DNA from 3 places in the Fictibacillus sp. b24 genome. Region 2 is predicted to be linked to each of the others. Evidence: riboswitches for the same ligand, from Rfam matches in the RefSeq annotation. Region 2 holds a riboswitch; each other region holds the start of a gene.
The links. A riboswitch is a leader RNA that binds a small molecule or an ion and turns the genes downstream of it on or off. The one in region 2 is predicted to bind thiamine pyrophosphate.

Region 1 (4,154 bases), 700 kb from region 2:
ATGAAGAAGCTACCGCTCAATATGGGCATGATCCTAGAGAGTACTCTGTTCAAACAAAAAAAATTGTATCTGATACAGAAGGTAATTTAAAAGAACTTCATACCATTCAAATGAAGAGAACTTCAGATGATAAAGGTAATATTGTATTTGAAGAGATCCCTGGATCCGAAAAAGTATGGCCGGCAGATCTTGTTTTCATTGCAATAGGTTTTGAAGGTACCGAACAGCCAGTTTTAAAAAAATTTGGAGTAGAAACAAAGAACAATAAAGTAAATGCTAAGCACGGTGACTATAAAACGAATGTAGATGGAATATTTGCAGCAGGTGATTCAAGACGAGGTCAAAGTTTGATCGTTTGGGCAATTCAAGAAGGACGTGATTGTGCTCGTCAAGTGAATCTATCATTGATGGGAAGTACGGTTTTGCCTTAGAGCTTTTTTCCATGCTACAATAAACTCCAAAAGCCAAAAGCTGTTTTTATATGATAAAATAAGGCTTGGCTATCAAAAAATAATTTATGTATTTATAAGGAGTAGAAGCATGGAAAAAGTACTTATTTTTGGACACAAAAATCCAGATACTGACACGATTACTTCAGCAATCGTTTACGCTGATCTTAAGTCTAAATTAGGACAAAATGTAGAAGCAATCCGCCTAGGTGAAATTAATGGTGAAACAAAGTACGCTCTAGATTACTTTAAAGCTGACTCTCCGCGTTTAGTTGAACATGTTTCTGCTGAAACAAACTCGGTTATTTTAGTCGACCACAATGAACGTCAGCAAAGTGCAAACGACATCGACAAAGTTCGAGTACTAGAGGTCATTGATCATCACCGAATCGCAAACTTTGAAACAAGCGATCCTCTATACTACCGTGCAGAGCCTGTTGGATGTACGGCAACCATCCTGAACAAGATGTACAAAGAAAAAGGCGTTAAAGTAGAAACGAACATCGCTGGTCTGATGCTTTCTGCGATTATTTCTGATTCTCTTTTATTCAAATCACCAACTTGTACAGAAGAAGATGTTGAAGCAGCACGTGAGCTAGCTGAAATTGCAGGCGTAGATGCTGAAACTTACGGACTTGAAATGCTTAAAGCAGGTGCTGACTTAAGCGATAAGTCAGTTGATGAGCTTATCTCTTTAGATGCTAAAGAATTCAATATCGGACCTAGTAAAGTTGAAGTAGCACAAGTAAATACTGTTGATGCTAGTGATGTATTAAAGCATCAAGCTGAACTTGAAAGTGCGATTTCAAAAGTGATTGATGAAAAAGGCTTAGATCTATTCATGTTCGTTGTAACAGATATTTTAACGAATGATTCTACAGCTCTTACACTTGGTAAAAGAGCAGAATCCGTTGAAGATGCATACAATGTGAAATTAGAAAACAATACAGCGGTTCTTAAAGGCGTTGTTTCTCGTAAAAAGCAAATCGTACCAGTACTAACTGAGGCGATGAGCAAGTAATTGTTGGCTTTAAAGGGCAAAACCAATTTAGGTTTTAGCCTTTTTTTTTTTGATTTCCTGAATCTACTCGCTCACCGCACGCCGTCATGGAATAGAATTCAACCATTTCCAAGAGAGAGTCTAAAATTGTCCTCCCGAAGCAGACTTACTCAAAAACTGTTGACAATCAAAACTAGCCTGCTATTATTTAAAACATACAACCAACTAAATATTAAAAACCACTAGGGGTGCCTTTCATAAGGCTGAGATCGAAGTGTGACTTTGAGACTCTTAGAACCTGATCTGGATTATACCAGCGTAGGGAAGTGGTGTTGCGGAGACCTATATTCATACATAGAGTTTAATTCTCCATATACAACCACTTTCTCGCTGAAAGTGGTTTTTTTGTTGGGTTCTTTTCTAAAGGCTTTTTTTAAAGATTGTTGCTTTTGAGGGATTTCGTTCAAGCCTCTTCTTAGATAAGTTGATTTGAGTGTAAGGGTGCGTGCCCGCCACATGATAAGCTTCTTGCAAGGCATGCGACGAGGAAACTTACAACGGTAGCATTAACTTGTAGACGCAGGAGCAAGGAATCTTCCTTGAAGCGGTCAGGTGAGACCCTTTAGGGCGCAAAGCGGCAGGAGGCTCACCGTACGCCCCGCGGAAAGCGAAGCAACCTGGAGCGGAAATCAACCACTTTCAAAAGCAACAATGAATACGAAAACAGCCTTATTTTAAAAAACAAGGAGGATTCACATGAAAACATTCACCGAAACTTTACGAGAAAAAGCCAATCCAATTTGGGAAGCAAATCTCCATCATCCTTTTGTAAAAGGTATTGCAGAAGGAGACCTCTCTTTAGAATGCTTCAAATACTACGTATTGCAAGATTCCTATTATTTGTCTCATTTTGCTAGAGTTCAAGCAATAGGAGCTGCAAGGGCTGAAGATCTATACACCACTTCAAGAATGGCTGCTCACGCACAGGGTACGAATGATGCAGAGTTAGCACTTCACGAAACATTCATGAAACAGCTACAGGTTACCGAAGAAGAATTAGCGAACTTTGAACCCGCTCCAACCGCGTACCATTATACATCACATCTATACCGAGTAGCAGAGTCTGGTAGCTTAGGAGAAATTATTGCTGCTATCCTCCCATGTTATTGGATTTATCACGAGATCGGTGAACGCTTTAAAGATGCCACACCACTTGAACCGATTTATCAAGAGTGGATTTCAGCTTATGGTGGTGAGTGGTTTTCACAACTTGTCCAAGAACAAATTAACCGGTTGGATGATTTAGCAGAAATAGCAAGTGAACAGGAAAAGGATAAGATGACTCGCCATTTCTTAATCAGCTGTGAGTACGAATATTTATTCTGGGAAATGGCTTATACACTGGAAAAATGGCCAGTTGCATACGGCACAGCTGCAACAAAAGTTGGGAGGGAAACAAAAAATGTATAAAGGACTGAAGTTAACTGATATTCTAGTAACCATTGTTATATCCATTGGGTTCGGCATTATTTATAAAATGTGGGGACCTCTTTATTATGCGGTTAAGCCGCTCGGGCTTCATATTGATCAATTGATCTATGGAATGTGGTTTATGGCTGCAACCGTTGCCTTCTTGATCATTCGAAAACCAGGGGTTGCTTTTTTAGCAGAAATTGCCGCTTCCTCAGGAGAATTTCTAATGGGGTCTGAATTTGGGCTTGAAGTTTTATTATATGGTGTTGTTCAAGGACTATTTGCAGAATTAGTCCTTATGACTTTTCGCTATAAGCGGTTTGATTTATTTGTTATTTCTCTCGCAGCGATAAGCGCTTGTGCAGGCTCTTTCATTTTAGACTTTTATAAAGGTTATGTTGGTGATCTATCGACATGGAATCTTACACTATTTATTGTATTCAGGCTAATTGGCTCCATCATCTTTACTGGAATGTTAGCTGTTTCAATCGCTAAAGCACTAGAAGCAACAGGAGTGACCAAACTGGTTCGCCCTTCATCAAAGGAAGATTATGAGGCACTGGATCAATAAATGAGGTGGCTGAAATGGATACCGCAACATCTGTAAAACATTTAAGATTAAAGTTTCCAGGGGATGATGACTTGCTCTTTAAAGATATAAATTTATCGTTCCAAAAAGGAGAGAAAGTGCTTTTGCTCGGACCTTCTGGATGTGGAAAATCTACTCTCCTGCAAGTTCTTTCTGGAATTATTCCTCATTCTGTAGAAGTTCCTATTAAAAGCGAAGGTATACAGAACCCTGATAAATGGGGGTTTGTGTTTCAAGATCCTGAAACACAGTTTTGTATGCCGTATGTCGATGAAGAAATAGCATTCGTGTTGGAGAATTTACAAGTCCCAAGAGAAGATATGCCAAGCAGGATAGAGGAGTTATTGCATGAAGCAGGTTTACATTTGAATGATATCCATACACCGATTCAGAACCTTTCAGGCGGAATGAAACAGCGTTTAGCTATCGCATCGGTGTTAGCACTCGATCCCGATGTCATTTTTTTAGACGAACCTACTTCACTAATTGACGAAAGTGGTACTGAGCAAATTTGGGAAACTGTAAAAAAGATTGGCGAGGATAAAACGATAATTATAGTGGAGCACAAAATTGAACTGATCGTTGATTTTGTTGACCGTATAATCGTTTTTACTCCTGAAGGAAGAATTCTTGCTGATGGGGA
Region 2 (4,154 bases):
CAGTAAACCACTTACTTATCCTGTACATACTAGCATAAATCGGCTTTTTTTCATACTTCCATATCATCAGACAACATTTTATCATAAAACGAGATGAGAAAAAAACATTAAATAGGTAGGTTTTATGGGGGTTGAAACCTTTTTTTCTTTTAAAGCGTCTAAGGTGAAAAGGGGGAAATACGATATGTGGAAAAAATGGAAAGTGTGGGTATTTATCGCCGTGCTCCTCTTGAGCGCGTGCAGCAGCAATGATAAGTCTGAAAGCAAGATGGCTAGCGATCAAGATTTTGCCGGTGGCAGTTCAGATGCAAAGATGGAAAATGCTTCAGAAGAAGGAAAGTCGAAAGCTGATTCGGATACTAGTGGAGATAAAATGCAACAGATTAAAGATCAAAGAAAAGTCATCTATAACGCAGACATGCAGATTTCAGTTGATAAATTGCAGAATACGATGGAAATGGTTCGCAATATGGTTGAGAATAAGGGCGGCTATATCGTGGAATCGAATACAAGTGCAGGTGAGAAGGGGTATGAATCTGGCACGATGGTTGTCCGGGTTCCAATGGATGGTTTTCGAACGTTTTTAGGTGAGGTTCGAAAATTAAGTAAAGGAACACCACACGAAAATGTAAGGGGAGAAGATGTTACAGAAGAGTATGTAGATCTTTCTTCCCGCTTAAAAGCAAAACAGCAAGTAAGAGACCGATTGGAATCATTCATGAAGGATGCACAGAGAACAGAAGACTTATTAAAAATATCAGCTGACCTTGCTTCCGTTCAGGAAGAGATCGAACAGATTGAAGGACGATTAAACTTCTTGAAAAATCAAAGTGATTACTCTACAGTAACGATACAGTTTGAAGTGAAAAATTTAAAAGCAGAAAAGTTTCAGACAGAAGAATTGAATACGTGGGCAAAAACGAAGATGCTGTTTATGGAAACTGTGAATTTTTTGGTTTCAGCGGTCTCCTTTGTAGTCGTTGCGTTGGTTGGTCTAGCTCCTTTATGGCTAATTGTAATCGCGGTCCTATATTGGGTATGGTGGAAAAGGAAAAAAGCACAAAAGAAAAAGCCGGAATCCCCGACAACGTTGAATTGATTGATTGAGTTTTTAATAAGTGTCAGTTAACGGGCACGTCAGAAACACCCTCTGCAGCGCGGATATCGATCCGTTAGCTGAAAGGGTGTTTTGGCTTTCACGGCACCTTTTGATAAAAGGTGTACCGTTTAAGAAGCCTTAACCGAGAAACGCTTTGTATTCTGAGGTTAGTTTCATAAAGCGTTCTTTATCTTTTGTATCTAAGGCATTGTCGATTTCTCTTTCATAATACTCTTTGTAATAATTGTGAAGGGCCTCATCCAATACCATTTGAGCAATAAGGCTGAAGGCAAATGGGTCTCTTTTTTGTTGCTTGTACTGCACCATCTCATTTTGGTTTTTGTTAAAAGAAGTGTTTTTGTCTTTCATCCTGTTTCCCTCCTTATATTATCTCCCTATCCAATTAACCTTTTATGTTTCTAGGTTTCTACTAGTATACTGAGCAAGGTGCTCGATGACAACCATTTTATTTGAAAATTCTGAAAAAATTTTAAGAATCATTCCAATGTACCGCTTTTTCACCACCTTTTGGTAAATTTGTTAATGATTTGTCATGTTTATTTCTGTTAATTCTCCATTTTGTTACAAATGTTTTTGTTCTGTGTTTTTTATGTTGTTATTGTGTGTTAATTACTATTTCCCCGTAATTGAAGGTGCTTAAACACACTTGAAACACTTAAGTGAAAAAAACGTTGACATTTAGAACACTGTGTGGGTAGGATGGAATTAATTCAATATAGTCATTTCCGCTAGGGGTGCTTTTATAAAAAAGCTGAGAGAAGGTTGTAGCCTTCGACCCTTTGAACCTGATCCAGATCATACTGGCGTAGGGAAGCGGTGTGGATGATTACAAGCTTCTCTTTCATGCAAATGCTAATGAATCTGTAATGGCCACCCGCTAATAATCTTGCGGGTGGCTTTTTGTATGTAATAAGGAGGCGATATTGTGGCACAGCTGATAAAAGTAAGTAAAGCACTGACCATTGCAGGATCAGACAGCGGTGGAGGAGCAGGTATTCAAGCAGATCTGAAAACGTTCCAAGAGTTTGGAGTTTATGGAATGTCTGTTATTACAGCAGTAACGGCTCAGAACACGGTTGGCGTTCAAGGGGTGTTTCCTGTTTCGTTAGAGGGACTAGAGGCTCAGCTGCGTTCGATTGGAAGTGATTTGAAACCTCATGCTGTAAAGACAGGCATGTTGTTTTCCGGAGAGTACATCGAAAGAACTGCTTATTATATTGAAAAATTTGGATGGAACAACGTGGTTATCGATCCGGTCATGATCGCAAAAGGCGGTGCCACTCTCTTAGGAGAGGAAGCAATTCATGCGATGAAAACGTATATGCTGCCGATTGCAAAAGTCATCACCCCTAACATTCCTGAAGCAGAAGCTTTAACAGGGATCAAGATAGATTGTGAGGAAGCAAGAGCAGAAGCGGCAAAAGTGCTGTTTAATGGTGGTGCTGATTATGTCGTAATAAAAGGCGGTCACTTCGACAGCGGGGAGTATGTTTCTGATCTTCTGTATAACGGTGTTGAGAGGGTTGAACTTGTGGAAAAGCGTATTAACACGAAAAATACACACGGAACAGGATGTACCTTCTCTGCAGCCATTACAGCAGAGCTGGCTTACGGGAAGAAAGCTGAGAGTGCAATTGAGCATGCGAAGAAGTTTATTCAAAACGCAATAGCACATGGGATAGAAGTCGGTTCAGGTCATGGACCAGTTAATCATTTTGCTTATAGGAGGATTGCACATGAACAATACTAGAGTTCAAGAATGGAAGGCGTTTGTAGCTGACGTTAGAAAAGAAAAGCCGCTAGTACATCACATTACCAATAACGTTACAATGAATTTCCTTGCAAATGGTGTACTAGCAGCTGGAGGAAGCCCAATGATGGTTCATGACGCACGTGAAGTGGAAGAAGCTGTAGGGGTTGCAGATGCACTTGTCCTGAACATCGGGACGCTCGATGAACCAACTGCCAAGTCTATGATTCTAGCTTGTAGAAAAGCAATGCAGAGCGGAGTACCAGTAGTACTCGATCCAGTAGGAATAGGACTGTCCGCTTTCCGCCAAGAAGTGGTTAATGAGATATTATCAGAATATTCACAATTGAAGGGGGTCTGGCCCCGAACAATTCTGACAATTTGCGGAAACGCTGCAGAGATACAATTTCTTGCTAAAGGAGACTGGACAGGCAAGGGCGTTGATGGCGAAATTGGTGGACTCGGAAGCTCTGAAGAAGACTTGATCAAACTTGCTTCGGCGGCTGCGAAACAAACGGGGTGTCTCATCGCGATGACAGGAGAGAAAGATGTCATTTCTGATGGTGAGAAATCAATAATACTTTCTCATGGTGATCCCATGCTAGCTTTTGTTACTGGTACTGGCTGCTTTGCAACCTCCATGGTGGCTTTATATCAGGCGAATCGAAAAGAGGCACGCACCCAGACACTTTCCATTCTGAATCGGACTGCTTTAGCGATTCTCATGCTCACAAAAGCAGCTGAGGAAGCAGTAAAGACAGCAAAGGGACCGGGGAGCTTTCAGCAGAACCTTATTGATCAGCTGTTTGTATTAGAGAGCACGCCCGAAATCTGGCAAGGTTCAATCAACTGGAGAGATCACACTTTAACGGAGGAAGCAAGAATATGAGGACTTCTTTAAATGTAGAGATAAAACAGCAGCTTTCCCTTTATTTTGTGGCTGGAACGATGAACTGTAATTCGCCGGCAGCTTTTGAACGCATTCTTTTACAAGCGATTCGAGGTGGTATTACTGCATTTCAGTTTAGGGAAAAAGGAGCGAACTGTTTAAGTGGTGAAAAGCGTCTTGAAATAGCTATTCGTGCAAAAAAGGTTTGCAGAGAACACGGAGTGCTTTTTATCGTAAATGACGATTTGGAGTTAATGAAAACAGTCGATGCTGATGGACTTCATGTGGGACAGAAAGACGGAGACTTAAATACAATACGGCATGAAACAAAAGGTAAAATTCTTGGTGTTTCTGCTCATACACTGGCAGAAGCGGAAGATGCCGTTTCACATGGT
Region 3 (4,154 bases), 380 kb from region 2:
CAAAAGTTAAACGGCCAAAAAGGCAAAGTGCGCCTTCCTTGCCGTTCACCTTTTGCTTGTCGGGGCTGAACGAGCCACTTCCACTTTTCGGACTGCCCACCTGTCCCGCAGGAGTCTCGCACCTTGCACTCCAATCAACCTTCATAGAAGACAATATTTGAAGGCAACAATCTTATAGAAAACAGCCTTTAGAAAAGAGTCTTTTCGTACATAATATCTAAGTGGACAGTATTTTTGCACAAGCCGACAGTAACCACATTCATCAGCAGGATCTGTACACAAACAAAAAAAGCGCACTGGGCGCTTTTTTTGTTTGTTATCCTTTTTTAAAAGAACCTAAGATGGCACGTACGAATCCCCCTAAGAATCTAGGAAGTTTAATGGTATAAAATTTCATCTTACCCCTCCTCCAGGCCCATAAAAAATGATAAGAGCTAAACAATAAAATACTTTATTCCCCTTTTTATAAAAAGGTGCATTGGGGCCTGTATTCCGTAATTTTTTTAATCACGGCTCTTTACCATCAATATTATGCCGGAGTCGAAAGAATAAGTACCACTTTTATTTACAAGCTCATTAGAGATGCATAATGACGATCCAGCATTTAAAACTGCATGTCTTAAAGGGTATTTAAAACCTTCCAATGTTATTCCTTTTACCTCATCAGTCTGTGAAAGAAAAGAAATATAATGGTATTTTTCATCATGATCAATTTTGTAGCTGCCTGGCATGTGAAGTGAGATTTCATTTTTTATATCGATTAGTTTTATAGAAGCTGAGTTATGCCGGCTCTTATATAGTAGCTGTATGTTCATCAGCTCATGATCCAGCCTTCCTCCAGAGGCACCAAACAACAAGATTTCCTCTGGATTCTGTTTCAACGCCCATTCTAAAGCGATTTCCATATCTGTAGCATCTTTTTCTGGACGATATTGATTTATATTAATCTGAGTTTGCAGAATCTTTCTTTTTTCAATATCTGTAACTGAATCAAAATCCCCAAAAGCATAATTTGGGATGATATGTTTTTCTATCAGATACAATGTGCCCCTGTCCACACCTACCCACACACACTCAGGTGAACTATGGTAGGCATTTAGATCAGGTATCAAATGCTCAGGGCCACCTGCAACGATTCTTATTTTCATGCTGCTCGGGTGTATCCGCTTCGTGCAGCATGCAATAATTTAGGAGCCGTGTTTGTTAAAAGAATGACCACAAGTGACGTTATTACAAAAATAACAATCATGAATGAACCATTATACATAAATGAATAAAGCCATATGTTCATTTCTTCCGCTAAATCACTAAAGAAGATAACTCCTGATAAAACGTGCGAGATCGTTCTTAATAAACAGCCGACAAAGATACCCGTAACCATTAGAATCGTTCTTTTCGATTTATTTTGTGCCAATGACGGCGCAAACGCACCTGCAACACCTGCTAGAGCAAACGCTAACGGATAGTCTAGAATCATTTGAGCTGGGTGTACTACATAAGGGTTAACAAGAAGCTGAAGAAGGCCTACCGCTAATCCAGTAAATACACCTGCTTTAAAGCCTCTTCTAAAGGCCATCAAGAAGATTGGAACCATCTCAAGAGATACAGACCCGCCTTGCGGCCACGGACCAGCAAATTTAATCATGCCTAAGATCAATGACAGAGCAGACATAATAGCTATTTCTGTTAGTAAAGAAATATTGTTGTTCTTCATTGTTTATCCTCCTTTTTTTCTTTTTCAAAAATCTTTTTTCATGCCTTCATGCAATTTGATTGAAGTGAAAGGTGCGAGACTCCTGCGGGACAAGCGGTCAGGTGAGACCCTTAGGGCGCAAAGCGGCAAGGGGCTCACCGCCTGCCCCGCGGAAAGCGAAGCACCTGTAACGGAAATCAACCACTTTCAAAAGCTACAAAGCATCAACCACACTTGATTGCAATAAAAGCAAATAAAAAAAGCAACCGGCATGTGAGCGCGGTTGCTTTAGGATTCATCTCATTTGAATACAAAAAGTCATACGACTCCACATCCCTACGCAGGTATGATCCAGCTTCAGGTTCAAAGGGTCGGGAGAACACTCCCCTCTCAGCCCTTTAAAGGACTCCCCCTGTGGTTGCTTATTTTATTATTTGGTTCAATTATACACCACGGATGGATTGAATTGCATCCTTTAAATCTTTTTTTCCATAAATGGCAGAACCGGCTACTAATACATTAGCACCTGCTTCTATGCAGAGTTGTGCGGTTTCCGGATTCACTCCACCGTCCACTTCGATCTCTACGTCTAACCCGTGTGTCTTCACAAGGTCGGCAACTTCTCTGATTTTTGGAACAACACTTTCAATAAATGCTTGCCCACCAAACCCCGGATTTACGGTCATGAGTAAAACAAGATCAACATCTTGGATGATGTGTTTAATGAGTTCAACCGGTGTAGCTGGATTGATGACCACACCCGCTTTTACTCCTTGTTTTTTTATAAATTGAACCGTTCGATGCAAGTGCGGAGTTGCTTCAACATGAACAGATATAATGTCTGCACCCGCTTGTGCAAATGCTTCGATATATTGGTCAGGATTTTCAATCATTAAATGTACATCTAAAGGGAGCTTAGTAACTGGGCGAATGGCTTGAACGACAAGCGGTCCAATCGTTATATTCGGAACGAAATGACCGTCCATAACGTCTACATGAATGTAATCCGCACCAGCTTCTTCTACAGCTTTAATATCTTCGCCTAACTTCGAAAAATCAGCCGAAAGAATGGAAGGAGCTATTTTAATCATTAGTACCTCCGTTTTTGTTCTTTTATTTCTTGTAAAAAACTTACGTAATGGTCGTATCGGAATTGCGGAACAGCTCCGTCTTCAACACCTTTTTTTACAGCACATTTTGGTTCAGATGTGTGCGAACATCCTCTAAATTTACAATCACCGCGCAGTTCATCCATCTCTGGAAAATACATCGATAAATCTTCCGCCTCGATATTCATAAAATCCAGTGAACTAAATCCGGGTGTATCCGCAACTAATCCGTTGCCAAACAGAATTAATTCTACATGCCGTGTCGTATGCTTCCCTCTGCCTAAATGGGTTGAGATCTCATTCGTTTCAAGCATTAATTCTGGATTTATAGCATTTAATAAAGATGATTTACCTACACCTGACTGTCCCGCAAAGACCGTTACTTTGTCTTTGAACAACGGATAAAACAAATCCAAGCTATCATCTGTTTTCGTTGAGGTCGGAATTACCTCGTATCCTAACTGTTTGTAGATTTCAATATATTTCTGAATCTCATCCATTTCTTCTGATTGTTGAACAAGGTCCATTTTTGAAATACAGATCACAGGCAGAATATCATTTGCTTCAATGTGAACGAGGAATCGGTCTAATAAAAGCGTGCTAAAATCTGGTTCTGTTGCTGAAAAAACAAGGATTGCTTGGTCTACGTTAGCAATTGGCGGACGGACAAGTTCGTTTTTCCGTTCTTTCACATCAAGAATGTATCCATCTGTAATGTTGGTTGATTCATACTCTACCCAGTCACCGACCAACGGATTCACTTTCTTTTTGCGAAAGTTTCCTCTGCCTCTGCATTGGAAAACTTCTGATTTTCCATTTTCCTTAACGTAATAAAAACCAGCGAGGGCTTTAACAATTCTTCCTTCAGGCATGCTTAATCACCATCGTCCCCTTCCTCATCTTCCATTCTTCCATTGGCAGTTTTAACATCATCGTACTTAATTGTCTCAGCGTTCTTTTCTTTTCCGTTGATATATACAACATAAGAAGCAGTTCCCCCTTCAGCAATCGTTAGAGGTAGCTGATATTTTTTTGTATCGGTAATTTGTTCTTCTACAAAAACCGCATTTGAAGCGTTTTTATCCGAATATACAATCTTTACAGTAACAGGCTGTCTTTTGTCCTTTTTATCCGGCTTTACTTCAATATCCTTCGTAACTGTGCGATCTTCTGCAGGTTGATCGTCATCAGCTGGCGGCTCCTCCTCCGTTTCTTCTGGACCATCTGATAAGACAACGGATATGGTCGCACCTTTTTCGACTTGGGTAAATGGAGTAGGCTTCTGTGAGATTACTCTTCCTTTTTCAACGGTATCAGAAAATTCACTTGAAAACTCAACGGTTAAACCTGCA

Region 1: it holds a riboswitch for thiamine pyrophosphate, as region 2 does, so the genes downstream of both, tenA (thiaminase II) here and thiD (bifunctional hydroxymethylpyrimidine kinase/phosphomethylpyrimidine kinase) in region 2, are expected to answer to the same signal.
Region 3: it holds a riboswitch for thiamine pyrophosphate, as region 2 does, so the genes downstream of both, thiT (energy-coupled thiamine transporter ThiT) here and thiD (bifunctional hydroxymethylpyrimidine kinase/phosphomethylpyrimidine kinase) in region 2, are expected to answer to the same signal.

The regions. Positions count from the first base shown of each region.
Region 1 is NZ_JAUCES010000005.1:1,876,221-1,880,374, reverse strand. Features, by position in the region: gene QUF49_RS09705 (glutamate synthase subunit beta) at 1-431, shown strand, start outside; gene QUF49_RS09700 (manganese-dependent inorganic pyrophosphatase) at 541-1,470, shown strand; TPP riboswitch at 1,684-1,791, shown strand; gene tenA (thiaminase II) at 2,206-2,919, shown strand; gene QUF49_RS09690 (ECF transporter S component) at 2,912-3,493, shown strand; gene QUF49_RS09685 (ABC transporter ATP-binding protein) at 3,508-4,154, shown strand, end outside.
Region 2 is NZ_JAUCES010000005.1:2,578,186-2,582,339, reverse strand. Features, by position in the region: gene QUF49_RS13320 (DUF4349 domain-containing protein) at 185-1,099, shown strand; gene QUF49_RS13315 (IDEAL domain-containing protein) at 1,238-1,468, opposite strand; TPP riboswitch at 1,841-1,949, shown strand; gene thiD (bifunctional hydroxymethylpyrimidine kinase/phosphomethylpyrimidine kinase) at 2,058-2,870, shown strand; gene thiM (hydroxyethylthiazole kinase) at 2,857-3,759, shown strand; gene thiE (thiamine phosphate synthase) at 3,756-4,154, shown strand, end outside.
Region 3 is NZ_JAUCES010000005.1:2,193,639-2,197,792, forward strand. Features, by position in the region: gene QUF49_RS11275 (hypothetical protein) at 1-122, opposite strand, end outside; gene spoVM (stage V sporulation protein SpoVM) at 317-397, opposite strand; gene QUF49_RS11285 (thiamine diphosphokinase) at 504-1,148, opposite strand; gene thiT (energy-coupled thiamine transporter ThiT) at 1,145-1,714, opposite strand; gene QUF49_RS11295 (hypothetical protein) at 1,755-1,931, shown strand; TPP riboswitch at 2,010-2,116, opposite strand; gene rpe (ribulose-phosphate 3-epimerase) at 2,137-2,784, opposite strand; gene rsgA (ribosome small subunit-dependent GTPase A) at 2,784-3,674, opposite strand; gene pknB (Stk1 family PASTA domain-containing Ser/Thr kinase) at 3,677-4,154, opposite strand, start outside.